DNA from 3 places in the Actinotalea sp. JY-7876 genome. Region 2 is predicted to be linked to each of the others. Evidence: riboswitches for the same ligand, from Rfam matches in the RefSeq annotation. Region 2 holds a riboswitch; each other region holds the start of a gene.

Region 1 (10,391 bases), 1.8 Mb from region 2:
CTCGTCGACCAGGCCGCCGTGCGGGGCGTAGACCAGCACGTTCATCTGGATATGCCCCTTGGGGAAATCTGGATCGGTCCCCGTGACGTACGTCGGCAGCTGCGCCGGATCGCCCGGGACCTCGTTCCGCAGGGTCACCGTGACGACCAGTTCCCGCGTTCCGTCGGCGAAGCACGTGCCGCCGCCCAGGGTCGTCTCGAAGCCGAGGTAGTACCCCATCTTGTCGGCGTTGCCATCGTTGAGAAACACCCCGATAACAGGATTTTTACCTGCGGATCCGCGCAGCTCACCGCTCAGAACCGTTCCCGAAAGTGCATTCTGCTCCTCCTCGCGAGCCGACCACACCATGAGCCGGCCCTGTCGTGCGGCCTCCGCCAAGGCGTCGACCGCGGCGGCCGGAGACCCCTGGCCTCCGACGACTGCCGAGAACACGCCCTGCGACGTCTCGGCGAAGAACGCGTCCTGCTCCGCCGGCGGTAGCAGCAGGTAGACCGTGTTGAGCAGCACCTCGACCGCGTTCTCGCTCGTGAGCGAGCCGCCGACCGCGTCGGACACCGCGCCGGGCGGAAGCGGCACCGGGCCGGTGGCGCCGAGCACGAGCGCCAGCGTCCCCGGGTCCACCGACAGCACGCCGTCGACTGTCCCTCCGAGCTCCTGCTCCCAGATCGCCTTCGTCAGCTCCCCGGTGCGCGGGAAGTCGGGCGTGAACGTGACGTCGCGGATGTCCGAGGCCAGGTCCTCGCCGAAGAGCGCCTGCTCGGCGGCGGTCAGCGGAAGCACGGGCTCCGGTAGCTCGACCAACGGACCGCCGGACCGCTGCTCCACCACCCGCACGGCCCCACCCTCGGCCTCCAGCAGGATCACGGCGCCCGGGATGCCGCCGGTGGCCCGCGGCTCGGCGGTGTTCTGCACCAGCAGGACGTACGACCGCGGGCCGTCCGCGCCGAGCATCGGGGGCAAGAGCTGGACGGCCTTGGCGGCGGTCGCCGTGGTCATCGCCACCGCGTTCACCTGGCCGGTGAGGTCTGCGACGGGGCCGGCCAGCGGCCCCCAGAGCGCCGCGGGGTCCAGGGACGCCACACGCTCCGCCGCGCTCTGGACCTCGGCGTCGGCGGCCACGACCGCCGGCGCGGCCTCCTGGAGCGGCGCCAGGGGGACGCGCCCGTCCACCGGGGCCAGGGCCGACGGGTCCACGATGGCGGTGGCGTCCATGAGCCCGGGGAGCGCACGGTCCGCGAGCCCGTCGACCACCTCGCTGACCACCTGGACCGCGCGCACGTTCGGCCCCACCCACGGGAGCACGCTCGCGGCCGACCAGTGCGGGCCGTGCGCTGCTGCCATGGCGCGGTCCGAGTGGTCCTGGAGGTCGGCGAGGGTCGTCTCGGCGGCGGCACGGTCACCGGCGAGCACCTGGTCCTGGAGCTGCGTCACCAGGCCCGCCGCGGTGAGCAGCTCCTCCCGGGCGCGCAGCGCGTCGAGGGCGAGCCACCCGGCCCACGCGACGAGCAGCACCAGCAGGCACTGCACGGCGGTCAGGACGGGGCGGCGTCGGCGACGTCGGGCGGCGGACGCGTGCCGCGGCGCCTCCGCGGCCCGGCGCGAACGGCGGGTGGGCGCGGCCTCCACGCCCCCGGCGTTCGTCACCACTGGCTCCTCTGGTTGACCCCGTGCAGCGGCCGAGCCTACTCATCGCGGCGGCGCGCGTGACCACCACGGCCACGACGCCGACTGACGCGCGGCGCCCCGACCCGCCACACTGTGCCCGTGACGACCGACTCCTCCGCACCGACGTCTCGCGCCACCTTCTCGATCCTGACCGTGTGCACGGGCAACATCTGCCGCTCCCCCGCGGTCGAGCGCCTCCTCGCGGCCGGGCTCGGCCCCGACTCCGGCGTGAGCGTGACCAGCGCCGGGACCCACGCGATGGTCGGCTACCCCGTCTCCGAGCCGATGGTCCCGCTGCTGACCACCGCTGGCGGCACCGCGGACGGCTTCGCCGCCCGGCAGCTCACCGAGCGCCTCGCGCGCGACGCCGACCTGGTGCTCGCCCTGACGCGCGCCCACCGCAGCGCCGTCGTCGAGGCCGCACCGGCGACCGTGCGGCGCGCCTTCACGCTGCTCGAGTTCGCCCGGCTCGCGGCCGCCGTCGACCCGGCGCAGCTGCCGGCCGGGACCCCCGCCGAGCGCCTCGCCGCGCTCGTCCCGCTCGCGACGGCGCAGCGCGGGCGCACCCCGGTCGCGCCCGACGCCGACGACGTCGTCGACCCGTACCGGCGCGGGGACGCGGTCTACGCGCAGGTCTTCGACGTCATGGCACCCGCCGTCGCGACGATCGTGGCGATCGCCCGCGGCTGACCCGCCCCGGTGGGCCGAGCGGGTGAACCCGCGGCGGCAACCGCAACTCTCGCGTCATCGCGCGCCCGCGCCGCGCTCACACTCAGTGACAGTCCCTCACCGGGACGACGACAAGGGCACACCCGTCGCGAGGCGGGGCCGCAACGCCACGGGACCGCACGCCGGTCGGCCGGGCTACCGAAGGGACACGCATGGCCACGCTCGACCGCGCCGCCAACACCGACACCGCGCTGGACGCAGACCAGGGCGCCGCGCAGCTCGCGCTCGGCCTGTTCAACCGTCGTCCCGACGCCCTCGAGGTCGAGCTGCAGCGCGAGCTCGGCGGCGGCCAGCTGCGCATGCACTACCAGCCGCAGCTGGACCTGGGCGACGGCCGCGTGGTCGCCATGGAGGCGCTGATCCGCTGGGCCCACCCCGACCACGGCCTCATGACGCCGGGGCAGTTCCTGCCCCTGGCGGAGAGCAACGGTCTCATGGGCATGATCGACACGTGGGCCCTGCGCACCGCGTGCCGCGACGGCGCCTGGCTGGCCTCGCGCGGCCGCACCATCGAGGTCGCCGTCAACGTCACGGCCTCCCAGCTCACCGACCCCACCTTCCTCACCGAGGTCGAGCAGGCCACGCGGGCGGCCGGCCTGCCCATCGAGCTGCTCACGGTCGAGATGGGCCTGCGCGACGTGCTCGCCCAGATCTACGCGGCGCGCGACGTCGCGCTCGGGCTCCACCGTCGCGGCGTGCGCGTCTCGGTGAGCGACGTCGGCACCGGCGCCTCCTCCCCGGGCCGCCTCGCGCAGCTGCGGGTCGGGGAGGTCAAGGTCGACCGCGCGCTGACCGCCGCGATGGACGACGCGAGCATCGGCACGGTCGACGTCGTCCGCGAGATCGTCGCCGCCGCGAAGGCCGACGGTGCCCGGGTGGTCGCCGAGGGCATCGAGACGCCCGCGCAGTACGAGGCCGCACGCCTGGCGGGCTGCGACCGGGCGCAGGGCTACCTGCTGGGCCGGCCGGCCCCGCTCGAGGACCTCGCCGGGCTGCTCGCTCGCTCGCGCTGAGCCCTAGCCCGGCGGGGCCGGTCGACGCACCCCGGCCCCGCGGCCTCACAGGGACCGGACGAGCTCGACGGCCTGCAGGAGCGTGAGGTCCGGCTGCTGCCTGCGCACAGCGACGACGGCGCTCACCTCGCCCTGCTGGTCGCGGCACCGCCGCACCGCGTCGACGTCGAGCCCGGCGGCGACGGCGGCGACGGACCCGTGCCGGGCGGCGAACCACGCGGCGCGCCGGCGCTCGTCCGCACGCTCGGCGACGAACCCGACGGCCGCCACCACGACGACGCCCGTGAAGAGCGCCGTGCCCGCGCCCGGCAGGTCGAGCAGGAGGAAGCAGACGGCGGACGAGAAGGACAGCACGACGCCCAGGACCAGCAGCGTCGTCGACAGGCGGCGGGACGGCCTCGTGCTCGTGGGCATGGAATCTCCTCGGGTCCGTGGTGCGGCGGGTGTGCCGCGCCGGCGCTCCGGACGCTAGGCGGGGAGCCCCGGCGGGCACGTCGCCCGAGCGACCGACGCCACGCGCGCGGCGTCCGACCCACGGCCCACCTCCGCGCGGCCCGCATCGCCCGGGGTGACGACGCGTGACCCGTCCCTGCCGCAGGTGATCGTGAGGCAGGACACGCCCCGCGACCCACCCCGCCATACCCCCGGGGGTATCGTGGAGGCATGTCCACGACCCCTCCCACCGCCCCGGCGCGGATCGTCGTCGTCGGAGGTGTCGCGGGCGGCATGAGCGCCGCCGCGCGCGCCCGGCGGCTGGACGAGCACGCCGAGATCGTCGTCCTCGAGCAGTCCGACTACGTCTCGTTCGCCAACTGCGGCCTGCCCTACCACCTGTCCGGCGAGATCGCGGAGCGCGAGGCCCTCCTCCTGCACACGCCCGCATCCCTGGCCGCTGCCCTCGCGCTGGACGTGCGCACCGGGACACGCGTCACCGCCGTCGACCCGGCCGCTCGCACCGTCACGGTGCTCACCGCGGACGGGCCGGACACCCTCTCCTACGACGCGCTCCTGCTGGCGCCGGGTGCCGTCGCCGTCCGGCCGCCGATCGACGGGCTCGACCACCCGTCCGTGCACGCCCTGCGCACCGTCCCCGACCTCGACGCGCTCGACGCCCGGGTGGCGGCCCTGACCCGCGACGCGGGCTCGACGCCGCCCACGGCCGTCGTCGTCGGCGCCGGGTTCATCGGGCTGGAGGCCGTCGAGGCGCTCGTCGCGCGCGGCCTGCAGGTCCACCTCGTCGAGCTCGCGGAGCACGTGCTGCCCCCGCTGGACGCCGAGCTCGCGCCGCTCGTCGCCGACGAGCTCACGGCCCACGGCGTCCACCTGCACGTGGGCACGTCCGCGCGGCGCATCACCGCGCGGGACGACGACGGCGCGGTCACGGTGACGCTCTCGGACGGCACCGACGTCCCGGCCGACGTCGTCGTCGTCAACGTCGGCGTGCGACCGGCGAGCGACCTCGCCCGCGACGCGGGCCTGGACCTCGGCCCCACGGGCGCGATCCGGGTCGACGCCGACCAGCGCACCTCCGACCCCCACATCTGGGCCGTCGGCGACGCCGTCGAGGTGACCCGCGCCGTGACCGGTGCGCTCGGTCCGGTGCCGCTCGCCGGACCGGCCAACCGGCAGGGCCGACGCGCCGCGGACTCCATGCTGGGACGCCGCACCACCCCGCAGGCCCCGGTGCTCGGGACCGCGATCGTGCGCGTCTTCGGGCTCACCGCCGCCATGACCGGCCCCGGCCAGGCGGACCTGCGGCGCGCCGGGATGGCGCACGAGGTCGTCCGGATCCACCCCGGTCACCACGCGGGCTACTTCCCCGGCGCCGAGCAGGTCCACCTCGTGGCGACGTTCGCCCCCGACGGGCGCCTCCTCGGTGTGCAGGGGGTCGGGCGCGACGGCGTCGACAAGCGCATCGACGTCCTCGCGACCGCGCTGCGTGCCGGCATGACCGCCGACGACCTCGCCGAGCTCGAGCTCGCGTACGCGCCGCCGTACGGGTCCGCCAAGGACCCGGTCAACATGCTCGGCTTCGTCGCGCAGAACGTCCTGGACGGCACCATGCCGCAGTGGCACCCGGACGAGCTCGACGCCGTCCTGGCCGAGACCCTCGTGCTCGACGTCCGCTCCCGCGCCGAGTACGGCCGGGGCCACCTCGAGGGCGCGCTGAACATCCCGCACACCGAGCTGCGCGCGCGCCTGGACGAGGTGCGCGACGCCGCCGGCGGCCGCCCCGTCAGCGTGCACTGCGCCAGCGGCGTGCGGTCGCACATCGCCACGCGCGTCCTGCTCGCCGCGGGGCTGGACGCCCGCAACCTCTCGGGCGGCTGGCTGACGCTGACCGCCGTCCACCCGCGGCTCACCCGGGCCTGAGCGCCCGCGCCACCCCGCCGAGCTCGAAGGAGACCACCATGTGCTACCCCGTCCGCTGCGCGACCTGCCGCAAGACCACGTGGGAGGGATGCGGCATGCACGTCGACGACGTCATGGCCGACGTGCCCCGCGCCGAGCAGTGCACCTGCCCCCGCTGACCGCCTGACGCACGAGGAGACCCCGCATGGAGCTCGACAAGGACGAGATGGTCAAGGTCACGAACCGCCTGCGGCGCGCGCAGGGGCAGCTCGCGGCCGTCGTGCGGATGCTCGACGAGGGCCGCGACTGCGAGGACGTGGTCATGCAGCTCTCGGCAGTCTCGCGCGCGCTGGACCGCGCGGGGTTCGCGATCATCGCGTCGGGCATGCGGCAGTGCCTCACGGCGCCCGCGGCCGGCGACGAGGACGCCGCGCCGACGCTCGACGTGGCCAAGCTCGAGAAGCTGTTCCTCTCCCTCGCCTGACCGCGTCCCCCGGCGGCCGGCCCCCGCCGGGCGCCACCGGACTCGTGCCCGTGCCCGATTCACGAGATGCGTCCCAGATCACGGCGTTTACAGTGGTAAGTGGCCTCCAGGTGCGGGGCCACGTTCACTAGGGGGGCACCATGGTCACGAACACGCGTCGAGTCGCGCGCCGGCAGGACGAGCCGGACGTCGTCGAGCTCAACCCGGTCTTCGCGCGTCCAGGCGAGGCGACCGAGCTACCGAAGTTCCGGATGCCGGACGACGAGTCGATGCCGTCGACGGCGTACCAGGTCGTCCACGACGAGGCGATGCTCGACGGGAACGCGCGACTGAACCTCGCGACGTTCGTCGGCACGTGGATGGACGAGTACGCGTCGCGCCTCTACCTCGAGGCCGCCGACAAGAACATGATCGACAAGGATGAGTACCCGCAGACCGCCGCGGTGGAGACCCGGTGCTGGACCATGCTGGGCGACCTGTGGCACGCGCCCGACCCGGAGCACACGATCGGCACCTCGACCATCGGCTCCTCGGAGGCGGCGATGCTCGGTGGGCTCGCGCTCAAGCGCCGCTGGCAGCACGCGCGCCGTGCGGCGGGCAAGGCGACGGACCGGCCCAACCTCGTGATGTCGAGCGCCGTGCAGGTCTGCTGGGAGAAGTTCTGCAACTACTTCGAGGTCGAGGCGCGATACGTCCCGATCACCGAGGAGCACAAGGTCCTCGACGGCTTCGAGCTCGAGAAGTACGTCGACGAGAACACGATCGGCGTCGTCGCGATCATGGGCGTCACCTACACGGGCATGTACGAGCCGGTGACGGAGATCGCCGCGGCGCTCGACCGGATCCAGGAGTCGACCGGCCTCGACGTCCCGATCCACGTCGACGGCGCCTCGGGCGGCATGATCGCGCCCTTCGTGCAGCCGGACCTCGAGTGGGACTTCCGGGTCGCCCGCGTCGCCTCCATCAACACCTCCGGCCACAAGTACGGCCTGGTCTACCCCGGACTCGGCTGGGTCGTGTGGCGGGACGTCGAGTCCCTGCCCGAGGACCTCGTGTTCCGCGTGTCCTACCTCGGCGGCGACATGCCGACGTTCGCGCTGAACTTCTCGCGCCCCGGCGCCCAGGTGCTGCTCCAGTACTACCTGTTCATCCGGCTGGGCCGCGCGGGCTACACCGCCGTGCAGCGCACGGCCCACGACGTGGCGCTGTACCTCTCCGGGGAGATCGCCAAGATGCCCGCGTTCGAGCTCTGGAACGACGGCTCGGACATCCCGGTCTTCGCCTGGCGGCTCCGCCACGGGCACACGGAGAACTGGAACCTGTACCACCTGTCCGAGCGGCTCCGGATGAAGGGCTGGCTCGTCCCGGCCTACCCGATGCCGGACGACCTGCCGGACGTCACCGTGCAGCGCGTCGTCGTGCGCAACGGGTTCAGCCACGACCTCGCGTCGGCCTTCCTGGCCGACCTCGCCGCCGAGGTGGAGTACCTCGACGCGCTCACCGGTCCGATGCCGACCGAGGGCCAGCGGTCCGGCTTCCACCACTGATCCAGGGCAGGGCGGAGCATGCTCGAGCAGGGGGAGAACCATGTCCACGCACAGCACCACACCAGGATCGAGCGGGGCCGAGGCGAGTCCTTCGGGCTCCCACGCCCGGTGGCCCCACGTCAGGGCGGACGGCACCCACGCGCCGTCGGCCGAGCACGTCAAGGCGCACCCGTATGGCACGCCCGGCGCACGCATCCCGCCGGAGCACACCGGCCCGGCGATCGGGGCGCCGGCCGCGAGCGCGACCGTCGCCATGTCGGTCGGGCAGCTGGCGATGCTCACCGTCGTCGTCGTGGCCTCGTTGCGGTCGCTGCCCGCGATGTCGCTGTACGGGCTCGGCTCGGTGACGCTGTTCATCATCCCGGCGATCGTGTTCCTCGTGCCGACGGCGCTCGTCGCGGCCGAGCTCGCGACGGGCTGGAAGGGCGGCGTCTTCACCTGGGTCCGCGAGGCGTTCGGTGACCGCACCGGGTTCGTGGCGATCTGGCTGCAGTGGATCCAGAACGTCGTGTGGTACCCGACGCAGATCGCGTTCATCGCGGCGAGCCTGTCGTTCGTCATCGGCGACCAGGGGCTGTCGAACAACGGCCTCTACACCGCGGCCGTCATCCTCATCCTGTACTGGGGCTCCACGCTGATCACCCTGGCGGGCGGCAACCTGTTCGCCAAGGTCGGCTCGTGGAGCGGCATCCTCGGCACGCTGTTCCCCGCGGTGCTCCTCATCGCGTTCGGCGCGATCTGGCTGGCGACCGGGGAGAAGTCGGACACGTCGCTCGAGGCGTCGGCCGTCATCCCGCCGTGGACGGGCATCGCGTCGATCGTGCTGATCGTCTCGAACGTCCTGGCCTACGCGGGCATGGAGGTCAACGCCGTGCACGCCAACGACCTGAAGAACCCCGGCAAGGGGTTCCCGCGGTCGATCGCGTTCGCGACGCTCCTCATCCTGCTGGTGTTCATCCTGCCCACCATCGCGATCAGCCTCGCGGTGCCGAAGAGCGAGCTGGGCCTGACCAACGGGATCAACCTGGCGTTCAAGGAGTTCTTCGACCACTGGGGCATCGCGTGGGGGACGCCGGCGATCTCGCTGCTCATCGCGCTCGGCGCCTTCGCCTCCGTGGTGACGTGGATCGCCGGGCCGTCGCGCGGTCTGCTCGCCGCCGCCCGGACGGGCCTGCTGCCGCCTGCGCTGCAGCGCCGCAACAAGGCCGGGGTCCAGGTCGGCATCCTGGGCGTGCAGGGCGCGATCGTGACGCTGCTCGCGCTGCTCTTCGTGCTGGTGCCGAGCGGCAACACGGCGTTCATCGCCCTGGTGGACATGGCCGCCGCGCTCTACCTGATCATGTACATCCTCATGTTCGCGGCGGCGATCCGGCTGCGCAAGACCAAGCCGGACGTGGTCAGGACGTACCGGACGCCGGCGATGACGTTCGTCGCCGGGGTCGGGCTGGTCGCGTGCGTGACGGCCTTCGTGCTCGCCTTCGTCCGGCCGTCCGGGTTCACGGGCCTGTCCGAGAGCGCCTACCCGCTGGTCGTGGCCGGGGTCGTCGTCGTCCTCGGCGGGCCACCGCTGCTGTTCTACGCGCTCCGGCGCCCGTCGTGGGACCGCCGGACGCCCGAGGAGCGGGCGAGCGCGGACATCGTGCTGGTCAACCCGCTGCCGTCCTCGGGCACCGGGACCAGCGGCACAGCAGGGACCGCCGGCACAGCCGGGACGGCCGGGACCGGCGGCGCTCCTCCCCCGCAGCCGGGGACGGCGTCCGGCTGACGGGCTCGCCAGGCGGCGTCCGCGCGGGCCGTCCGCGCGGGCGCCGTCTGGCGGGGTCACGTAGCGTCGAGGAGACCGCGTCGTCGGCGGTTGTCACGCCGCGACCCCGGGAGCAGCAAGGAGTCCGATGCCCAACCGCCTCGCCGCCAGCACGAGCCCGTACCTGCAGCAGCACCGCGACAACCCGGTCGACTGGTACGAGTGGGGGGCCGAGGCGTTCGCCGCCGCCCGCGAGCGCGACGTCCCGCTCCTGATCTCGGTCGGGTACGCGGCGTGCCACTGGTGCCACGTGATGGCGCACGAGTCCTTCGAGGACGCGACCACCGCGGCGTTCATGAACCAGCACTTCGTCTGCATCAAGGTGGACCGCGAGGAGCGGCCCGACGTCGACGCCATCTACATGGAGGCGACGCAGGCCATGACGGGCCACGGCGGCTGGCCGATGACCGTCGTCGCGACGCCCGACGGCGACCCCTTCTTCTGCGGCACCTACTTCCCGCCGCGCCCGGTGAGCGGCATGCCGTCGTTCCCGCAGGTGCTGGCGAGCCTCGCGGCCGCGTGGACGACGCGCCGCGGCGAGGTCGACCAGAGCGCGTCCGGCATCCGGGAGGCGCTCGGCGCGCAGGTCCGCGGCGAGCTGCCGGCGGCCGGCGTGCTCGACGAGGCGCTCCTGGCCGACGTCGCGTCCACGCTGCGCCGCTCGTACGACGCCGCCCGGGGCGGGTTCGGCGGGGCGCCCAAGTTCCCGCCGTCGATGCTGCTCGAGTGGCTGCTGCGGCGCGCCGCCCGCACGGGCGAGCCGGAAGCGCTCGCCATGGCGAGCAGCACCCTCGAGG
Region 2 (10,391 bases):
CCAGCACGCTGTCGTAGAGGTCCTCGAGGCGTGCCGTCTGCGTGCGCACGTCGAAGTCGCGCAGCACGCGCTCGCGGCCCGCCGCGCCGAGCGCAGCCGCCCGAGCCGGGTCGTCGAGGAGCGTGCGCAGATGGGCGGCGAGCGCCCCGACGTCGCCCTCGGGGGCGAGGAGGCCGGTCTCGCCGTCCACGACGGCCTCGGGGACCCCGGCGTGGCGGTACGCCACCACCGGCAGCCCGTGCCGGGCCGCCTCGAGGAAGACGATGCCGAAGGCCTCCTCCTGACCCGTCGCGGTCGTGCGTGACGGGCCGCAGAAGACGGCCGCCCGGGCCAGCTCGCGCGCGACGCCCTCGGAGGGGAGCCGGCCGAGCATCTCGACCGCCAGGCCCGCGCGCGCGGCCTGCTCCTCGAGCTGGCGGCGCAGCGGCCCGTCGCCCACGACCCGCACGCGGAGGTCCCGCCCGCGGTCCAGGTGCTCGACCGCCGCCAGCAGGTCCGCGGGACCCTTGACGTCGACGAGTCGGCCGACGAAGACGATCCCGTCCCTCGTCGCCGCGGGTTCCACGGCGCCGGCCACGGGCACGCCGATGTGGTGCACCCGCACCTTCTCCGGGGGCGCTCCCAGCTCGACGAGGCGTCCGGCGAGATGCTGCGAGACAGCGACGAGGAGGTCCGCGTAGGCGAACACCGCCTGCAGGCGTTCGACGTAGCGCCGTCCGGCCTCGCCGCGCGTGGGCTCCTGGGTGACGTCGTACCCGTGGAAGGTGACGACGAGCGGGAGCCCGAGCCGGCGCGCGACGGGCAGGACACCCACGGCGCTCGTGCCGAAGTGGGCGTGGACCAGGGCCGCGCCCTCGCGGCGCAGGAAGCGCTCGTACACGCCGCGGTGACCCGTCGCCCGGCTCAGCCGGCGGGTGGCCCGGCCCACGAGCCCGTCCGGGAACGGCGCGAGGTCGGCGCGCGCGATGCCGTCGGCGACCTGACGCTCGCCGATCGTCACGGGCCGCCACCGGGTCATCGCGGCCAGCTGGTCGCGCACGAACGTCTGGGACGGCGCGAGCCAGGTCGATTTCCAGACGGCGACCACCGGGCGGGCCACGTCCGTCGCGGCGTCGTGCACGAACCCTCCTCGGTACGGCCTCGGGACGCGGCGGTGACGTGGTGACGCGGGCCCCGGCCACCTCCGCCCGTGGACACGGGATGTGATCCGCATCACATCCGAGCCCGGGCCGTGCGCGCCGGGCCGTGCCGCCGGTCCGCCCGCGAAGGGTAGCAAAACGGGCACCACCTGCAACGATGCGCGCGCGGCCGCAGGGTGTCCCGCGCGGCCGCGCAGGACGCGCGAGCACGGGTGTCGTCGTGACCCTGGTGGTCATCACCCGATCGGCCTAGCGTCTGTCACGGCCTCCCGCCGCCCGGCGGGAGACGGCCGCGCGGTCGACGCCCGGCGGGCACCGGAGCCCGCCGTCGGCGCCCGCCGGCCGGCCTGTCGCACGGGGGGACGATCGATGCGGATGCACGCCACCAGTGGCCGGCCGGCCACCCGGCGGGGCGTCGCGCGCGCTTTCGCTCTGCTCCTCGCCCTGACCGTCACCGCCGGCGCCGGGCCGTTGCCCGGCGGGGCCGCCGAGCGGGTCAGCCGGTCGGCCGCGGTGAGCCCTGCAGCGACGTCCGGCGCGCCGGCCGCGGCCCCGGCGATGCGCCCCGCCGCCGACGTGTCGACGATCCGCACCGTGACGCCGGTGCGGCTCCTGACCTCGCGTCTGGAGCCGGGGGAGTCGGTGACGGTGCGGGTGCCCGCCGTTCCTGCCGAGGCGTCCGCCGCGGTGCTCAACGTGACGGCGGCGGACGCCAGCGCCGTCACGACGCTGAGCACCTGCGGTGCGGCGCAGACCTGCCCCGCCGAGTCGATGCTGGCGGCGTCACCCGGACCCGTCACGCCCGGTCAGGTCCTCGCCCCGCTCAGCGAGGGGGGCGAGGTCACCCTGAGCAACCGCAGCGGCGGCGTGACGGTCTACGTCGACCTCAACGGCTTCGTGCTCGACGCGACGACGGCCGACCAGGACGGGTTCGTCCCGGTCGACCCGCGCCGGATCATGTCCTGGCAGGGCGTCGGCGTGCAGCAGACCGTGACGCTCACGGTCCCCGACGTCCCGGACGGCGCCACGGCGGTGGCGCTCGACCTCGGTTACGCCGCAGCGACGCGTCGCGGCTACGTCTCCGCGTGCCCGGCCGGCACCGCGGTCCGCGACTGCGCCAGGACCTCGGTGCTCAACCCGGCCCCGGGTGCCAACCGGTCGAACTTCGCCGTGGTGGGCCTCGGTGGCCCGCGCGGCGACCAGGTGGTGCTCTACAACCACCGCGGCTCCGTCCGGCTCAACGCGGACCTCCAGGGGTTCTTCGTGGCCGCCGACACCGGGAAGGTGCACGCCGCCTCGGCCCCGCTCCTGGAGGCGACCCTGGCCGCGGGGGAGTCGCGCACGATCCGCGCCGCCGGTGCGCCCGCCGGCGCGACGGCCGCCAAGATCCAGGTCCGCGCCCACGACGCGCAGGGGGGCACCGCCCTCACGGTGTGCCCCGGGACGCAGGTCGCGGGCGCCTGCGCCGCGACCTCGGTCCTGAACCCGTACCCCGGCCGCGACAGCACCAACGTCGCGTACGTGCGCCTCGGGGAGGACGGTGCGCTCACCGTGCGGAACACCTCGGCGAGCGTCGGTGTGACGATGACGCTCCTGGGCCTCGTGGGACCGCTCGACGCGCCCGCCGCGCCACCCGCCGCTCCCGTGCCGCCACCCGCCGCGCCCGCGCCGACGCCGACGCCGACGCCGGCGCCGAGCCCGGCGCCCCCGCCCGCCGTGGGCGCCGTGGAGCCGACGGCGGCCACCACCGGTGTGCCCGACGGCACGCCGCTCACGCGGCACGACGGGGACCTGGTGATCACCGAGCCCGGGACCGTCATCGACGGCAAGGACATCCACGGCTTCGTCTCGATCCGCGCGGCCGACGTCACGATCCGCAACTCCGTGGTCCGGGGGAGCGGGACCGGCTCCTACAGCACCGGTCTGGTGAGCTGCCTCGACGCGGCCTGCCGCGGCGCCGTCATCGAGGACACCACCCTCGTGCCCAAGCAGCCGTCGCCGTGGATCACGGGCATCCTCGGGCACGACTACACCGCCCGGCGCGTGGACGTGCACCACGTCGTGGACGGCTTCGGCATCTTCGACACCGGCAACGGCGGGGGACCCGTCGACGTGGTGATCGAGAGCAGCTGGTGCCACGACCTCAGCTACTTCGCCCGCGACCCGCAGCAGGACGGCGGGCCGAGCCACAACGACTGCATCCAGATCCAGGGCGGTTCGGCGATCCGCATCACGGGCAACAGCCTCGAGTCGTTCATGTCGACCGCCGTGGGCGACCAGAGCTACGACGCCCGCAACCGGGGCGCCGGCCTCATGGTGACGCCGACGGTCGCGCCGGTGACCGGTGCCACGGTGACGAAGAACTGGTTCGACGGGGGCTACGCCTCGGTCTCGGTCTCGCGCGGTGGCTACGAGCGCATGCACTTCGGCACGCTCACCGGGAACCGTTTCGGGCGGAACCAGTTCGACCACGGACGTGGCTCCCGGTACGTCATCCGGGTGCGCGAGGGCGTCACGTTCGACTCGTCGCTCACGGGGAACGTCTGGGCGGACGGGGCCGGACCGCTCGCGCTCGGGCGCGACCTCGGCATCCGGTACGACCCGTGACGGCTCCGCCGTGCGACCGCGCGGCGCGGCGGGGCGGCGGTCCTGCACGTGGCGGTGGCGCCCGGTGCCCGGTGCATGACCCGGAAACTGCGCGGGCGAGCCATTCGCGGACGGTCCCGAGATATTCCGTCGTAATGTCCGAATAACCCGGACCGGGCTGATCCGTGCGGGTGACGCCACCTCGACGTGCTGGACCGGCGGAAATGGCCCACGTACGATCCGGTGGTCCACGAGAATGGCAAACCTGTCGCGAGGCAGGGGCGCAAAGCCATGGAACCCCCGCGGTCCGCCAGGCTACCGAATCGACGGAGCACCTCCTGTGCTTGAGCCTCGACCGTCCCGCTCGGCCCGGCGCGGCGCACGCGCGCCCTCCGGCCGTCGCGCGATGGTGGCGCTCGCCCTGGCCGGCGTGCTGGTCGCCACACCGACGGCCGCCGCGGAGGTCGCCCCGACGCCCACCGTCGCGGCTCGCGCCACCGTGGCCGTCCCGGCGGCCACGCCCTCGGCCGGCGATGTCCTCGCGCCCGCGGACGCGGCGCCCTTCGCGGCCGTCACCCTGACGGGGGCGCCGGTTCCGGGCGCGCTCGACATGCCCGCCGCCGCGGCGTCGAGCAGCCAGGTCCCGTCGGCGTACGCGCTCGCGCCGGCCCCCCTCGTGACGGCGCCGGCCCCGGACGTGGTGAAGCCGGACGCGTCGAGCACGGGCGTGAGGGCGGGCTCGCGGCTCCAGACCCATCGTGGGGACATCGTGGTGACGCAGCCCGGCACGGTGCTGGAGAACCTGGACGTGTACGGCTTCGTGACCGTGAAGGCCGCCGACGTGACCATCCGCAACACGCGCGTGCGTGGCAGCGGTCCGGGGTCCTTCGACACCGGTCTGATCAACGCCAACGACGCGCGCGTCAAGAACCTGGTGGTCGAGGACGTCACGCTGGTCCCCGACTTCCCGTCGTACTGGATCAACGGGATGCTCGGTCACGACTACACCGCGCGGCGCGTGAACACCTGGAACGTGGTCGACGGGTTCGGCATCTACAACATCCACGGCACGGCGGCGAACGTGCGGGTCGAGTCGAGCTACGTCCACGACCTGGCCTACTTCTCGCCGGACCCGAACCACTCGGACAACCAGACGCACAACGACGCGATCCAGATCCAGGGTGGCTCCAACATCCAGATCCTCGGGAACACGCTGTCGGTGTGGCGGTCCACGACGGCCGGGACGCAGAACTACGCATACCCGCAGGGTGGATTCGGTGTGATCCTGACGCCGAACGTCAATGCGGTGACGAATTCTCGGATCGACGGGAACTGGGTGGACGGGGCGCACATCCCGATCAAGCTGGTGACGTCCCAGAAGACCGGTCCGATGAACTTCGGTGAGGTCACCAACAACACGTTCGCCCGGGACATGCGCAACACGCCCATGGCGGGGAAGAACAACTGGTTCACGGTGCTCACCACGCCCGACCTGACGGTCATCACCAGCGGGAACGTCTACGCGGACGACGGCACAGCCATCGAGGTCCGCCGCGACAGCGGCACGGGCACCGCTCCCTGACCGGCCGCCGGCCCGGTGCCGGGCCGGGTGCTGGCCACCCCGAGCGCCAGCGCCACCCACAGGATCATGCCGACCGCGGACCGCGACGCGAGGGCGCTGTAGGTGAGCGGCAGGAGGAACGCGATCAGCGCTCCCTGGCGCGCCCCCGGGAGGCGGTCCCCACGCGTCCAGGCCCGGACCACGAGCACGGCCTGGGCACCGAAGTACAGGACGGCGAAGACGGTCCCGATGTCGACCGCGTACATGAGGAACGAGTTCTCGAGGCTCGTGGCGAGGCCACCCTGCGACGCGATCCGGTAGCTCGACGTCAGGCCGTGGCCGACGACCGCGTACTCCCGCCACGTCCGGCCGAAGAAGCTCAGGGCGTCGGTGCGGGCGCCGGTGGATCCCGTGTCGTCCGCGAAGCGTTCCCCGACGCCCTCGACGAGGCTCGTGGACAGCAGCGCCGCGGCGCCCCCGGCGAGGGCGCACAGCCCGAGCAGCCGGGCGTGCGCCGGCGCCGGGGAACGCAGCACCACCCACACGGCCACGACCGCGATGACGACGACGCCCGAGCGTGACTGGGTGATCGCGACGCCGGCGGCGAAGAGCGTGACGAGGGCCAGCTGGAGCGACGTGCGCCGCAGTCCCACGATGAGCGGCGCGGTCACGCACAGGAACATGGAGAGCGTCAGCGGGTGGTCGAACGTGGCCATCCAGCGGTCGAAGCCCTCGCGCCGGAACCACCACCGGGTCTCGTGCGAGCTCTGGTACAGCAGGATGCTCCCCGCGAACCACTGCACGACGGCGAGCGCGGCGGCCGCGCCGCCCAGCGCGAGCAGCGCCGTCCGCACCTGGGTCAGGCGCCCCGCGTCCCCGTCGACGACCGCCAGCACGAGGAGGAAGAGCGCGAGCGGGGCCACGACGACGTCGAGCAGGAGGGCGAGGCCACCCGAGCCGGCCTGCACGGTGGTGAAGGCCGCGACCGCCGTCACGAGGCCGAGGGTAAGCACGAGCAGGACGTGCTCGCCGGCCACCTGGGAGAGGCGCCGGGGCGCGTGCATGGCCTGCGCGACGAGCATGGCGACGACCAGCCAGGCGGCCGGGTGCATGCCGAGCGGGCCCGTCTCGTGCCCGGTGACGAGGTGGCCGGCTGCGGCGGGGATGCCCACCCACAGGCCGAGGATCGCGACGAGGGTCACGACCGGTCGGCGGCGCGTCGCCCAGGCGAGCGCCGCGCACCCACCCGCCCAGAGTGCGAGCAGCATCTCAGCGGTCGGCGCGGACGGACCGTTCCGGGGCCGCCTCACCGGCCGTGCGGCGTTCGGCCCCCGGGTCCTCGTCGGCCGGGGCTGGGCGCCAGACTGGCGTGCCCGGAGCCAAGGGCAGGCCGTCCGCGGGTGTCTGCTCGCGGGTCGTCGGCGAAGCCTCCTGGTCCTGCGCGTCGCCCGGGGCGCGCGGCGCGCGCCCCGTCGTCGCGTACGCCGAGGCGCCGTATCCTCCCGCGGTCACCGCGCTCGGCGCGCCGTTGAGGATCGTGCCCGCCAGCGGTGCACCGACCGCGGCGAGCCCTTCCACGGCGGCGCGTGCCTGCTCGCGCGTCGTCCCGCCGTACCGGACGACGAGGACGACGATGTCCGCGTGGGTCGCGACGACCGACGCGTCGGTGACCGGCAGCACGGGAGGGGTGTCCACGACGATCGTCTCGAAGCGTCCGCGGAGCTCGGTCACCAGCTCCCGCATCGCGTCGCTGCCGAGCAGCTCGGACGGGTTCGGTGGCAGCGTGCCGGCGGCGAGCACCTGGAGGCCGTGCTGGCCCCAGGGCTGCAGCACGTCGTCGACCTTCACGGCACCGGCCAGGACGTTGGTCAGCCCGGCGGAGCCCTCGATCCCGAGCCGCTGCGCGACCATGGGCCGGCGCATGTCCGCCTCCACCAGCAGGACGGACCTGCCGGCCTCGGCGAGCGTGATCGCGAGGTTGCAGGCGGTCGTCGTCTTGCCGTCGCCCGGGACCGCGGACGTGACCACCACGACCTGCATCCGCTTCGTCACGGCGCTGAACGTCAGGTTCGTCCGCAGCTGGCGGTACGCCTCCGCCCGGGGCGAGCCCGGCTCCGCGTCCACGATGAGCAGCTCGCCGGCCCCACCGCGGCGCCGGCGCCCTTCGGCGCCGATCGTGGCGAGCGTGGGCAGCCCGGTCGCCCGCTTGAGGTCGTCGAGGCTGCGGACGGTGCGGTCCAGCATCTGGCGGGCGATCGACAGCGCCAGCCCGAGGGCGATCCCGGCGAGCGCCGCGACGCCGATGTTGAGCGTCGTCCGCGGCGAGATGGGCTCGGGGTTCAGCGTCGGCCCCGAGATCACGGTGAGCGACACGCTGGCCCCGCTCGCCGCATCCGTGCTGTCGAGGCGGGAGATCAGCGGGCCGAACTCGGTGGCGATCGCCTCGGCGATCCGCAGCGCGCGGTCGGTCTCGGTGTCCGTCACGGTCGCGGTGAGCAGGATCGTCTCCGGGTCCACCAGCGCCGACACGCGCGACGTCACCTCGGCGGGCGTGAGGTCGATGTCCGGCTGCGCGGCGACCTCCTGGGCGAGGAGCTCGCTGCTGAGCACGCCGACGTAGGAGTTGATGCGGCGCTGCGCGAACTCGTCCGCCTGCAGGGCCGTCCCGGTGTCCGTGGAGGCCGCGACGAAGAACGTCACCGTGCTCTCGTAGACGGGCGTCATGCGGCTGCTGACGTAGGCGGCGATGCCGACGGTCGCGAGCAGCGTGAGCACCGTGATCCACCAGTGCTTGCGGATCGCGCTGAGGTGATCGGTCAGCTCCACGCTCTGCTCCTCGCTCGGACCGACGGCGGTCGCCGCTGGGCACACCGGTCGTCCGCCTCCCGCCCAGGCGTCATCCTCACATAACGGACTTCTCCGCGGGGGTGCTGTCAGCCGTTCGGCCCAGACTTCACCCCCGATCGGCGGCGGCCGTGCGGGCCGCGGCCGCGTCGCACCGTGACCTCCTAGGATGCTCGCGTCGGGCACCGCCCGGGAGGAGGCGCCTGGCATGGTGAGCTCGGGGCGGTCTGCGCGGCCGCTCGTCGTCGTGCCGACCTACAACGAGGTGCGGTCGCTCGAGGACGTCGTCGGCCGGGTCCGGCGCGAGGAGCCCGCTGCCCACGTGCTCGTCGTGGACGACGGCTCGCCCGACGGCACCGGTGCCGTCGCCGACGCGCTGGCCGAGCGGGACGACCACGTCCACGTGCTGCACCGGACGCAGAAGGCCGGCCTCGGTGCGGCCTACCTGGCGGGTTTCGCCTGGGCGGCGGCGCGTGACCACGACGCCGTCGTGGAGATGGACGCCGACGGCTCCCACCTGCCCGAGCAGCTGCCGGCGCTGCTCGACGCGCTCGCCGACCCGTCGGTCGACGTCGTGCTCGGCTCGCGCTGGGTCCCGGGGGGGCGCATCGTGCACTGGCCGTGGCACCGCGTGCTCCTGTCCCGAGTCGGCAGCGGGTACGCGCGCACGGTCCTGGGGCTGCGGGTCCGCGACGTGACGTCCGGGTACCGCGTGTACCGGGCGCACGTCCTGGCGGCCCTGGTGCAGGAGGAGGTCGCCAGCCAGGGCTACTGCTTCCAGATCGACCTGCTGCGCCGCGCCGTGGCGGGCGGTCACCGCGTGGTCGAGGTCCCGATCACGTTCGTCGAGCGCGAGCAGGGTGAGTCCAAGATGAGCCGCGCGATCGTGATCGAGGCCGTGCGGCTCGTCACCTGGTGGGGTCTGGAGCGGCTCGTGCGACGGGACGACCGGCGGCGTCGGCCGGGTGCGCGGGCCCGGTGAACACCAGCCAGCGGTAGCACACGTACCGCAGCGCCGTGCCGAGCGCGACGCCCACGACGTTCGCCGCGATGTTGTCGGCGAGCGGGGAGGTCAGGCCCAGCACGTACCGCGACACGGCGAGCGTCGCCACGGCCGCGGCGGCACCGAGGCCGTTGACGCCCAGGAAGAGGACGAGCTCGCGGACGGGTCGGGAGGTGCGCCCTCCGGCGAAGGCCCAGTAGCGGTTGCCCACCCAGGACGCGAGCGTCGCCACGAGGGAGGCGACGACCTTCGCCGTGAGCGGCTTGTCGGCGAGCAGCTCCCCGGGGCCCAGGAGGAGCAGGTTGAAGACCGTGACGTCGACGACGTACGCCGCACCGCCCACGGAGCCGAAACGCGCCAGCTCGCGCACGCGCGCGTGCCGGGACACGCGCCGCAGGCGGCCCGCGAGGGGCATCCCTCCACCTGTCGCGCCGCCGGCGCCGGCGGCGTGATGCGCTCCCTGCGTGCCGGTCATCGCCACGATCCTAGGCGAGCCGTCGTGCGGTGGCGGGCGGCCTCGCCACCGGCCCGGCGCGTGTCGCAGGGCGCTCGTAGAATGGAGGCACCACCCCGGTCCGGACGGATCCGGGGTCGTCGTGCTGTGCCCGTGCTGTGCCCGTGCTGTGTCTCGAAGGGACCCATGAACCTCACCGGAGTCCTGCCCGTCCTGCTGCGTGACCCCGCCGCCGCGGCGGCGGTCGAGGCCGCACGCGCCCACCGGGGCCGCGGCGCGCTCGACGTCGTGGCTCCCGCGGGAGCCCGCCCTCCGCTGCTGGCGGCCGTCACCGACGCGGTCGGTTCGGCGCGCCCCGGGACGCAGGCGCCACCCGTCGTCGTCGTCACGGCGACCGGCCGCGACGCCGACGACCTCGCGGCGGCGCTGCGGTGCTACCTGGCCGACGACGACGTCGCCGTGCTGCCCGCCTGGGAGACGCTCCCGCACGAGCGGCTCTCGCCGCGCAGCGACACCGTCGCGCGCCGGCTCTCGGTCTTCCGCCGGCTGGCCCACCCGCAGGGCGAGGGCCAGTCCGGTCCCGTCCGGGCGCTCGTCGTCCCCGTGCGCGCCCTGCTCCAGCCGGTGGTGGAGGGCCTGGGGGACCTCGAGCCCGTCTCGCTGCACGCCGGGGACCAGGTCGACCTCGACGACGTCGCGAACCGCCTCGTCGGCGCCGCCTACACGCGCGTCGACATGGTGGAGCGCCGCGGCGAGTTCGCGGTCCGCGGCGGCATCCTCGACGTCTTCCCGCCGACGGACGAC
Region 3 (10,391 bases), 250 kb from region 2:
ACGCCCCGACGCCGCGACCGCGCTCACCCTGGCCGCCCTGGCGCTGCTCGCCGGGATCGCCACGCTGCTCGCACGCACGGGCACGCTCCTGGTCCACGCCTGCCTGCCGGGCGACGGCCTCGTCGGCGCGCTCGGCGTGCGCCTCGCCCTCATCGGGCCCGACGGCGAGTGCCCCGAGGGAACCCTCGGACTCGCGGGTGACGGGGCGGCCCGCCTCGTCCTGCTCGTCGCGCTCCCCGTCGTCCTCGCCTACGTGGCGGCGGTGCTCGGCGGGCTGTCGGTCGTCGTCGTCGTGCGTGCCGCGCGGCGGGCGCTCGGAGCGTGCGTCGCGTCCCTCGCGGCGCTGCGACCGCGGCTCCCCGCCGCCCCCCAGCTGCTCGTCCGGCCCGTCGCCGCTCCCGCGGCGCACCGCGTGCTGGCCCTGGCCCCGCAGGTCCTCGGTGCCCTGGTGCGCCGGCGCGGCCCGCCGGTCCTCGCCACCGCCTGACGCGCCACCGGGCCGGCCACGCGCCGGCCGTCGAGCGCCGACGGCACCCCTCGGTACGCCCGCAGCCCCCGCGCGCCTCGCGCGCCCCCAGCCGGAGGAACCCATGTCGAGCACCACCCCACCCCGCCCCACCAAGGCCGCGCGCCGTGACGAGGCGCGCGCCGAGGCCCTGCGCCTGCGCGAGGAGCAGCAGCGCCAGGCGCAGCGCCAGCGCACCATCGTCATCTCCCTGCTCGTCGTCGGCCTCGTGGTCGTCGGCGGCCTCATCTGGTGGATCATGTCCATGGCGCAGGAGGACCAGGACTTCGCCGAGGTCGAGCAGCCCCTGGCCGGGGTCAGCGCACCCGCCGCCGCGAACGACGAGGGCGGCATCCGCGTCGGCGAGGACGGCGTGGCCCGTGACATCGACGTGCCGGAGGACGCCGTCGTCGTCACGGTCTACGCCGACTTCATGTGCCCGATCTGCGGCCAGTTCGAGCAGGTGAACGGCGCCGACCTGGACGAGCTGCGCGAGGCCGGCGAGGTCGTCGTCGAGTACCGGCCGGTGAGCATCCTCGACCGCTTCTCGCAGGGCTCGCAGTTCTCGACCCGATCCGCGACGGCGCTCGCCCTCGTCGCCGACCGGGCACCGGAGGCGTTCCTCGGCTTCAACCAGGCCCTGTTCGCGAGCCAGCCCGCCGAGGGCACGTCCGGGCTCTCGGACGAGCAGATCGCCGAGCTGGCGGAGGCCGCCGGGGTGCCGCAGGACGTCACGCGGACCATCGCCGACGGCAGCTACATGGAGGGCGAGGATTCGTTCGCGCCGTGGGTGGCCGCGGCCACCGAGCAGGCGTCGCGCGACTTCGCGCCGCAGTTCGGCACGCCCACGGTGCTCGTGGACGGTGAGAACGTCGCCGACCAGCAGGTCGACTGGCGCGTCCCCGGGGCCCTCGTCGACGTGATCGAGAAGGCACGTGGCTGACGACCGGGCCTCCGGCACCGAGGTGCTGGACCGCCCGCTGCCCGCCACGGACGGACTCGTGGCACGCCTGTTCCGGCTGCGCCACGACAACCGGTTCATCTTCACGACCATGCTCGTGTCCGCGTGCATCAGCCTGCTCGCGTCGTTCGTCCTGTCCGTCGACGCGCTGCGGCTCGCCGAGGACCCGGACAAGCTCCTCAGCTGCGACATCAACGCCGTGCTCTCGTGCGGCACCGTCGCGCAGTCGTGGCAGGCGTCGCTGTTCGGCTTCCCGAACGCGTTCCTCGGGCTCGTGGCCGAGCCGGTGGTCATCACGATCGCCGTGGCCTCGCTCGGGGGCGTCCGGTTCCCGCGCTGGTTCATGGCGGCCGCCCAGACCGTCTACACGCTGGGCGTGATCTTCGCGTACTGGCTCTTCGTGCAGTCGATGTTCGTGATCGGCGCGCTGTGCCCCTGGTGCCTGCTCGTGACGATCTCCACCACCCTGGTGTTCACGACCCTGACCCACGTGAACATCCGCGACGGGAACCTGTTCCTGCCGCGCCGCCTGCAGGCGAAGGCCCGGTGGGCCATCGACCACGAGGTCGACGTCGTCGTGGTGTGGGTGTGGCTGCTGCTGCTCGCGGCGCTGGTCGTCGCGAAGTACGGGCCGACGCTCGTCGGGTGACCCGGCCGGAGCGGCATGCGGGACCCGCATGCCGCTCTGGCAGACTTGGCGCGCCCGGCCCACCGGCCGCGCCGCCGCCTTAGCTCAGTGGTAGAGCACCCGCCTTGTAAGCGGACGGTCGTCGGTTCGAATCCGACAGGCGGCTCTTGCGGAGGGTGCTCCGATCGGGTGAGCGCGGGTGTCGGGATTGCCCAGGGCGGTCCCGCCGGAGTGGCGTAGTGGTAACGCGGTTGTCTTGTGAACAGTCGTCGCGGGTTCGATTCCCGCCTCCGGCTCGGGAGCGTGTCGCATGAGTCTGGACGGAGGGCCCGAGGCGCCACCCGCCTGACCAAGGGCAGCGCATCGAAGTCGACGGGGGTCCCCCACCCGTACTGCCCCGCCGGGACGCTGCCTGCGTACGGGCACTCGCAGTACTACCACCAGGACACCGAGTCCCTGCTGAACATCTCCTCGATCGTCGCGGGGCATCCGGAGGCCGTCACGACGGTGCCCAAGCCGTGGGAGGCTGCCCGGTGATGCCCCCCAGCCAGCCAGCGCCTCCCCGCGGGCGTCTCGCCCGTCGCGAGTAGCGATCGTCGCGGCTGCCGTCGGAGCGCTTGTTGTCGGTGGTGTCGTTGTCGGCAGCGTCATCGCTGAGCAGAGAGCCGAACTCCCAACTCCCGCTGCGACGACGGCAGAGCCAACCGCGTTCGACAACCAGGTCGAGATGGACCGGGTGGTCGTCGAGACCGCGGCGCTCATCGGGCTCACCGCGGAACCAGTGCCAGAGCTCGAGAGCACCCTGACGTGTCAGCGCGCCGACGGCAGCGACGGTGTTTCCTACCTCCTCCATAAGGTGGTGGACGTCGCTCTGCCTGACGTTCGCGCAGGGGTCGACCAGGTAGGTCAGTTCTGGACCGACATGGGGTACGAGGTGACCGAGCGTGACATCGGTGGCGCCACCGTCCTGAGCGGTCGCGCGCCCTCGGGTGCGGTCATCGAGCTCTACGCCGGGCCGGGAGGTACCACGATCAGCGGCGAGACCCTCTGCGCTACCGCGGAGGGCCGGCGCAGTGGGGCGTAGTCCCGGCTGTTCTGGCGTGAGTTGGTGGCGCGTGGTGTTGCCGCCGATGGGCGCGGTCCTTGAGGCGCGGTTCATCGACCGGTACGAGCGGGTCGCGGCCTTGAGGCCAGCTGGCGAAGCCGGCGCGATGGTAGGAGCAGCGGACCTTCTGTCAGTCACGGACGCCCAAGGCGGATCGCGCTAGCGAGCATGTCTTCGAGAACGTCCGGCTTCAGCGCGGTCGTCGCCCACAGGTCGAGCCGCTCCCCGGGCACCTTCAGCGCGTCGCGAAGGGTGAGCAACGTCCACAGCGACCCGACGGTCTCGCCGCTGAGGTCGATGAGGAGGTCGACGTCCGAGGTCGGGCCGAACGGGCCCGGAAAGCCCTGGCGCGATAGGGCGAGGAGTTCGCAAGGGCCGGACAGCGCTGACTCGGGGCCTGGCCCACGCCCTCGCGCCATGTTCGGCACCCGCGTTAGATCTCCGGTCTCGACGGCTCCTCTGCAGCCCGAGCCAACAGGCTGGCAGTCGTTCAACCTCGAAGTCTCCTCAACGGTCGCTTGCCCCCGTCCCAGGCTCTCGTGTCACGCACTGCAGAGAACCGCACTCCTGACACGGGCGTGGCGGCTCTTGCGGAGAGTGCTCCGATCGGGTGAGCGCGGGTGTCGGGATTGCCCAGGGCGGTCCCCCGTGTCCTGTGAGGTGCCTCACAGATCGGCTGTCGAGGTGCAGGTCGCAGCGTCGGGGCCGGCCGGGCTCGGGAGAATCTCAGCGCCGGGTTCAAGTGACGGCACCCACCGTCCGATGTGCCTGGTGACCGGCCACCCACCGGTCGTCCCCCCACTGCGAGCAGCGCGCCCCCACGTGCTGCCGCCGCCCGACTCGAAGGACACACCCCCATGGCTTCTGCACGCCGTAAGTCCGCCGCCATCGCCCTCGCCGTCGTCGGCGTCGCGGGCCTCTCTCTCGCGTCCGCGTCGACGCTCAACGTCAGCGGCGGCACGATCCAGGCCGGTACGACCACGAGCGCGTCGTGCGACGCCGACGGCGTCCAGGCGAAGTTCACGTCGAGCTACGCCGCCGCGCCGACGAACGCGTACAAGGCCGACACCCTGACGATCTCCGGCATCGACGCCGCGTGTGCGGACGGCGACATGCGGGTCTCGGTCGTGGCCGACAAGACGACCGTCGAGTTCACGGCGACGAAGATCGGGCAGACGTGGACCTCCACGGCGATCAGCCCGGTCATCCCGGCCGCGGAGATCAAGTCCGTCGCCGTCGTCATCACCAAGTGACCCACTGAGTCGCTGAGCTGACCCGCACGTCGTGTCGGGCAGGCCGGGTGCGCACGCGGCCGGCGCGGGAACCCCGCGCCGGCTGCTGCGCCGCGCCGGCGACGTGGTGCTCGCGCTCGTCGGCGTCACGCTCGCGTGGCTGCTGTGGCCGTCCTCGCTCGGGGGCTGCACCACGCTGACGATCGTCTCGGGCGACTCGATGCTGCCCACCTACCAGACCGGTGACCTCGTGGTCTCGCGCTGCGGCCCGGTCGAGGTGGGTGACGTCATGGTCTACCGGCCGGACGGCTTCGGCGGTTCGCGCATCATCCACCGGGTCATCGGCGGGGACGCCGCGGGCTGGGAGCTCCAGGGTGACAACAACGACTGGGTCGACCCCTTCGAGCCTGCGGGCGAGGAGGTGCTGGGCACGGCGGTGCTCCACCTGCCCCATGTCGGCGGGATCGCGTCGATCTTCCTCAGCCCGCTGACCTGGGTCTCCGTGCTGGTGATCGCCGGCGCGTCCCTGCTGTGGCCCTCGAAGGACGACCCTCCCGACGGTGGTGCAGGCGACGCCGCGGACGCGGCGCCGGTCCAGCCCGAGCAGGTTCCGGTCGGGGCGCCGCGCTAGAGGGCACGGAGCAGGTCAACAGCATGGTCGAGAAGGGAGGGGACGACGTGAGGAAGCGCTTCGCGGTCGTCGTCGTCCTCCTGGTGGCTGTGCTCGGCAGCGCGACGCTCGGGAGCGCCTCCTCGCTCACCGTCAGGGGCGGGGTCATCGACGCCTTCACGGCCTCGCGCCCGTGCGGCGACGGCGCGGGCGCCACGGTGAGCGACCCGGCCGCGACGACGCAGACGCGGGTGCGCCTCACGGTGCCCGCCGACTGCGTCGGCCGACGGCTCCAGCTGACCCTGGTCGACGCCTCCGGCGCCGCGAAGCACGCAGCGAGCGTCGTCCTGGCCGCGCAGGTGCAGGACGTCGTCGTCCCCGCGTACCAGCCGTCCGCGGGTGTCCGGGTGCACGCGACGGTCGACGGTTGGAACCTGGCCACGACGTGGACGTACGCGCCGCCGGTCACGTGCCGGATCGTCGACAACCCCGCGGCCACCTGCACGGCCGTCGTCACCGAGGTGGCGGACCGCTCGTGGTTCGCCGACCCGAAGCGTCGCAGCTTCACGGTCGTCGTGACCTCGCCCTCGACGCCCGGCGGGGCGTGGGAGCTGGTCTACGACCTGGCGCACCCCGTCTTCGGGGGCACGCCGGAGGTCCTCTGGGGGCCGTCCAACGTCGCGGCGCAGACCGGCTGCGCGCAGCGCCCGACCTTCGTGCTGCGCGGCACGGGGAACATCCGCACGGTGTCGGCGGGTCAGCAGCGCTCCGTCGTCCTGATGGCAGACAGCTGGACGGACATCTTCGGGAGCAGGAACATCCTGCGGTGCTCGTGATCCAGCCGGGACCCTGCTGCGGGGCTCAGCGCTCCACCGGCGTGAGCTCGGGCCGCTTGGGCCGCCGTGCGTCACCGCTGGACCGGCGCCGCAGGCGTCGCGTCGCCCACGGGTAGGCGTGCTCGCGGAACCACTCCGCGTCCTGCTGGACGCGCGCCGCGAGCGGCACGGGCGGCAGCGGCGTGAGCGGGTCGTCCCAGGCGGCGTCGTCGGGCTCGAGCCCCAGGCCGACCAGGGCCGCCTGCGCGACGCGCCGGTGCCCCTCGGTCGTGAGGTGGATCCGGTCCGGCGCCCACATGCGCCAGTCGCGAAGCGAGCGCATCCCCCACACGTCCGCCACGTAGGCGCCGTGCTTGCGTGCGATCGACCAGATGTGCGCGTTGTAGACGCCCGCACGCCACCGCGTGCGCCGGACGACCGGGCTGTCCTTGGCGTCCATGCCGGTCGCGAGCAGCACGTCGACGCCGGCCGCCCGCAGCCGCGCGACGGCCGCCTCGAGGCGTTCCGCGAGCACGTCGGGGTCCGCCGCCGGCCGGAGCATGTCGTTGCCCCCGCCGACGACGCTCACGAGGTCCGGACGCAGCTCGAGGGCGGCCGGCACCTGCTCGCGCAGGATCGGCTCCAGGAGGCGACCCCGCACGGCGAGGTTGGCGTACTGCACCGGGGCGTCGCCCTGCCCGATGCCGGCGCGCTCGGCCAGGTGCGCGGCCAGCAGGTCCGCCCAGCCCCGGCACACGAGCGTGGGGTCGACGGCGGTGGTGGTGGTCGGCGGGGCACCCCCGGGGACGTCCCACAGGCCCTCGGTGAACGAGTCGCCCAGCGCCACGTAGCGGCGCCACGGCGCGGTGCGGCCCGGCGGTGCGGTCGGCTGCTCGTCGTCGCCGTGCGGCGTCCGGGTGAATTCCACGCCTCCCAGTGTGCGCCGATGCGACACAGACGCCCAATCCGGGCGCGGAGCCGGAAGGGGGGCTGGACCGCCGGCGTGTGATGGGTCACTCTTGGCTCGTCAGCGACAAGGGCAAACCCACCGCGAGGTGGGGACGCAAAGCCACGGGACCCCTCGGGTCAGCCGGGCCACCGAACGTGAGGTCCACCATGAGCAGCACGCTTCCCGTGCGATCCGGCTCCACTCCTCTGTGCCACGACGCCGCGCGCGTCCCCCTCGGCCTCGGCCTACCCGCCTCCTGAGCACGTTCTCAGGACGCTTCCCGCACGCCCCCGGGCGTGCGACCGCCGGCAGGACGTCGGCGCAGGGGATCACCGGACGGATCCGGTGACGTGGACCACCAGGAGGGTGGAGATGGATCGACGGACGAGGAAGGCGGCATCGGTCGCACTCGTGGCGCTCGCCCTGGTGGGCGTGCGGACGGCGTCCGCGGCCGGGGTCGACCTGGGGGGTCAGCAGGTCCTGGTGGGGGAGGACGGGGTGCAGGGGTGCAGCTCGTCGCAGATCGAGGTCCGGTACGACGTCGCCTACGACGCCGCACTGCAGGGATACGGCGTGAGCGGGGCCCGGCTGTCGGGGCTGGACACCGCTTGCGAGGGACACGACGTGGTCGTGACCCTCAGCGGGCCCGGGGGGGTCGCGCTGGCCGAGCTGTCCGCAGTGATCGGTGCGTCGGAGACGACGGTCCCGGTGCCGGCGAACGTGCCGGTGCCGGCTGAGGAGCTCACGGGGGTGAGCGTCGTCCTCAGCTAGTTCGCGGTCGCAGGACCGCGGCGCCCGACGTGGCGCCGTCCCCTGGGGAGGGGGCGGCGCCGGTCGGTCGGGTCTGCTGGTCGGGGGACCAGCGCACGGGAGGCGCGCCCTGCTCGGCGAGCAGCGCGTCGACGCGGGAGAACGGCCGGGAGCCGAAGAAGCCCCGGGACGCCGAGAGCGGGCTGGGGTGCGCGCTCTCGACCACGGGGACGCCCCCGAGCAGCGGGCGGACCTGCTGCGCGTCGCGGCCCCACAGGAGGGCGACGAGCGGCCCGCCCCGTTCCACGAGCGCCGTGACGGCGCGGTCGGTGACGTCCTGCCACCCGAGGTGCCGGTGCGAGCCCGGTGCGCCGGTGCCCACGGTGAGGACCCGGTTGAGGAGCAGGACGCCCTCCTGCTCCCAGTCGCTGAGGTCGCCGTCGGGCCCGCGCACGACGCCGACGTCGTCCGCGAGCTCGCGGTGGATGTTCTGCAGCGAGCGGGGCAGCGGGCGCACCCCGGGCGCCACCGAGAAGGACAGGCCGACGGCGTGCCCGGGCGTCGGGTACGGGTCCTGGCCGATGACGAGCACGCGGACGTCCGCCATGGGCCGCGCGAACGCGCGCAGGACGGCGTCGGGGGCCGGGAGCCAGGCCCGGCCGGCCGCGGACTCCGCGCGCAGCGCGTCGCCGATCTCGCGCAGCCGCAGCTCGACCGGTGCGAGGGCCGCGGCCCAGTCCGGGGCCATGAGCGCGTCGAGGGGCTGACGGATCACGCGGCGACCCTAGCCGCCGCCGCGCTCCCTTACTCGATCACCGCGCGGGGGTCATCCCGACGCGCCGGGACGAATGACACGCGTGTCATTCCGCGTCTACGATGAGCCGACGCCCGGGGACGGGCGACGACGCCGCTTCACCCTGGAGGACCCATGGACGCGATGGCCACCGCGCGCGACGCGGACCGCACGGACGCCCGGGTCCACGCCGCCGAGCTCTCCGAGCGCGACCAGCAGATCCTCGCCTTCGAGCGCCAGTGGTGGAAGTACGCCGGGGCCAAGGAGCAGGCGGTCAAGGAGCTCTTCGACATGTCCGCGACGCGGTACTACCAGGTGCTCAATGCGCTCATCGACTCGCCCGCGGCGCTGGCCCAGGACCCCATGCTGATCAAGCGCCTGCGCCGGATGCGCGCGTCCCGCCAGCGGGCCCGCACCGCGCGTCGTCTGGGTGTCGACGCCTGAGAGGCGGGGCGCCCGCTAGCCTGTCCGCCGTGAAGGCCGGCGACTACCCCTACCCCGCGGACGAGTTCGACGCCGCGGATGCCCGGGGCGGCCCACGAGGCGTTCACCGCGCACCGCGCTCGCGCCGCCGCCGTCTGCTGCCCTTCCTGGTCGTCCTCGTCGTCTTCCCCCTCCTCGCCTACGGCGCGGTCACGTGGCTCTCCGACTGGCAGGGGCTGGGCTCCGGGGGGACGCCCGCGGAGGGGACGTCCACCGAGGCCGACGAGGGGACCACCGAGGAGGAGCCGGTCGAGGAGGACGCCGGCGAGGCCGAGGTGCCCGTCGAGCCGGAGACGGAGGAGCCGGTCGAGACGACCCCGCCCCCGCCCCCGGTCGACCTCGCCACACCCGTCGAGGTGTTCAACGCCACGTCCCGCTCCGGCCTCGCGGGCGGTGCGGCCGAGCGTGTGGAGGAGGCCGGCTTCACGGCCGTGAGTGCCGGCAACTGGCAGGGCGACGACCTCGAGGCGTCGACCGTGTACTACGCGACGCCCGACCAGGTCACGACGGCGGAGCTCGTCGCGCAGACCCTCGGCATCACCGCCGTGCAGGAGTCCGCGGAGCAGGCGCCCGAAGGCGTCGTCGTCGTGCTCGCCGCCGACTACGAGGACTGAGCCGACCGCGTCGTGCGACGCAGGCGGCCGCCCGGGCCGCCGCCTGCGGTCGCCGCGACCGCCCCGAGCGGTGAGGATGCGGGGGACGGGACGGACGGACGACGGGAGCGTGCATGACGCGGGCGCTGGACGTCGTCGTCGTGGGCTCCGGACCCAACGGCCTCGCCGCCGCGGTGACGCTCGCGCGGGCGGGGCTCGAGGTCGTCGTGCTCGAGGCCCAGCCGCACCCGGGCGGGGGCGCCCGCACGGCGGACCTCGGCCTGTGGCCGGGCGTCGTCCACGACACGTGCAGCGCCGTCCACCCCATGGCCGTCGCCTCGCCGTTCTTCCGGCGGTTCGACCTGGCGGCCCGCGGCGTCGAGCTGGTGGCGCCCGAGGTGTCGTACGCCCAGCCGCTGGCCCAGGGGGCCGGGATCGCCTACCGCGACCTCGACCGCACCGCGCGGGAGCTCGGCGTCGACGGCGGCGCGTGGCTCGAGACCTTCGGGCCGCTCGTCGCGCACGCCGAGGCCCTCGTCGGTTTCCTCCTGGGCGACCGCCGCCACCTCCCGCGCGACCTGGTGACCGCGGTGCGCTTCGGTCTGCGGGCGTTCGAGCAGGGCGTGGCCCCGCTCTGGGACCGCCGGTTCCGTGAGGAGACGGCGCCCGCGCTGCTCACCGGCATCGCGTCGCACGCGATCACGCCCCTGCCCTCGATCGCGGGGGCCGGCACGGCCCTGCTGCTGGGCACGCTCGCGCACGCCGTCGGCTGGACCGTGCCGCTCGGGGGCACGCAGGCCATCACCGACGCGCTCGTGGCGGACCTGCGCGCGCACGGGGGCGAGATCCGCACGGGTCACCTCGTGCGCACGCAGCGCGACCTGCCACCCGCGCGCGCTGTCGTCTTCGACACCTCGCCCTCGGCGGTCGCCGCGGTCATGGGCGCCCGCCTGAGCCGTGGGACCGC

Evidence for each region. A riboswitch is a leader RNA that binds a small molecule or an ion and turns the genes downstream of it on or off. The one in region 2 is predicted to bind cyclic di-GMP.
Region 1: linked by a shared signal. The riboswitch ahead of H2O74_RS12260 (EAL domain-containing protein) and the one ahead of H2O74_RS04150 (hypothetical protein) in region 2 are both predicted to bind cyclic di-GMP.
Region 3: linked by a shared signal. The riboswitch ahead of H2O74_RS03050 (hypothetical protein) and the one ahead of H2O74_RS04150 (hypothetical protein) in region 2 are both predicted to bind cyclic di-GMP.

The regions. Positions count from the first base shown of each region.
Region 1 is NZ_CP059493.1:2,658,182-2,668,572, forward strand. It holds gene H2O74_RS12250 (DUF4012 domain-containing protein) at 1-1,644, opposite strand, end outside; gene H2O74_RS12255 (low molecular weight phosphatase family protein) at 1,765-2,355, shown strand; cyclic di-GMP riboswitch class I at 2,461-2,537, shown strand; gene H2O74_RS12260 (EAL domain-containing protein) at 2,547-3,407, shown strand; gene H2O74_RS12265 (hypothetical protein) at 3,453-3,821, opposite strand; gene H2O74_RS12270 (FAD-dependent oxidoreductase) at 4,071-5,780, shown strand; gene H2O74_RS12275 (metal-sensitive transcriptional regulator) at 5,965-6,243, shown strand; gene H2O74_RS12280 (glutamate decarboxylase) at 6,384-7,790, shown strand; gene H2O74_RS12285 (APC family permease) at 7,831-9,555, shown strand; gene H2O74_RS12290 (thioredoxin domain-containing protein) at 9,683-10,391, shown strand, end outside.
Region 2 is NZ_CP059493.1:862,157-872,547, forward strand. It holds gene H2O74_RS04140 (glycosyltransferase) at 1-1,120, opposite strand, end outside; gene H2O74_RS04145 (hypothetical protein) at 1,515-3,746, shown strand; cyclic di-GMP riboswitch class I at 3,974-4,048, shown strand; gene H2O74_RS04150 (hypothetical protein) at 4,132-5,307, shown strand; gene H2O74_RS04155 (hypothetical protein) at 5,244-6,554, opposite strand; gene H2O74_RS04160 (polysaccharide biosynthesis tyrosine autokinase) at 6,556-8,112, opposite strand; gene H2O74_RS04165 (polyprenol monophosphomannose synthase) at 8,339-9,112, shown strand; gene H2O74_RS04170 (GtrA family protein) at 9,039-9,608, opposite strand; gene mfd (transcription-repair coupling factor) at 9,774-10,391, shown strand, end outside.
Region 3 is NZ_CP059493.1:612,018-622,408, forward strand. It holds gene H2O74_RS02990 (hypothetical protein) at 1-487, shown strand, start outside; gene H2O74_RS02995 (thioredoxin domain-containing protein) at 591-1,448, shown strand; gene H2O74_RS03000 (vitamin K epoxide reductase family protein) at 1,441-2,115, shown strand; tRNA gene H2O74_RS03005 (tRNA-Thr) at 2,189-2,260, shown strand; tRNA gene H2O74_RS03010 (tRNA-Thr) at 2,320-2,390, shown strand; gene H2O74_RS03015 (hypothetical protein) at 2,398-2,631, shown strand; gene H2O74_RS03020 (hypothetical protein) at 2,831-3,178, shown strand; gene H2O74_RS03025 (hypothetical protein) at 3,334-3,627, opposite strand; gene H2O74_RS03030 (hypothetical protein) at 4,057-4,452, shown strand; gene H2O74_RS03035 (S26 family signal peptidase) at 4,484-5,062, shown strand; gene H2O74_RS03040 (hypothetical protein) at 5,086-5,877, shown strand; gene H2O74_RS03045 (SGNH/GDSL hydrolase family protein) at 5,903-6,784, opposite strand; cyclic di-GMP riboswitch class I at 6,885-6,959, shown strand; gene H2O74_RS03050 (hypothetical protein) at 7,178-7,576, shown strand; gene H2O74_RS03055 (uracil-DNA glycosylase) at 7,569-8,327, opposite strand; gene H2O74_RS03060 (DUF3263 domain-containing protein) at 8,493-8,792, shown strand; gene H2O74_RS03065 (LytR C-terminal domain-containing protein) at 8,822-9,445, shown strand; gene H2O74_RS03070 (NAD(P)/FAD-dependent oxidoreductase) at 9,559-10,391, shown strand, end outside.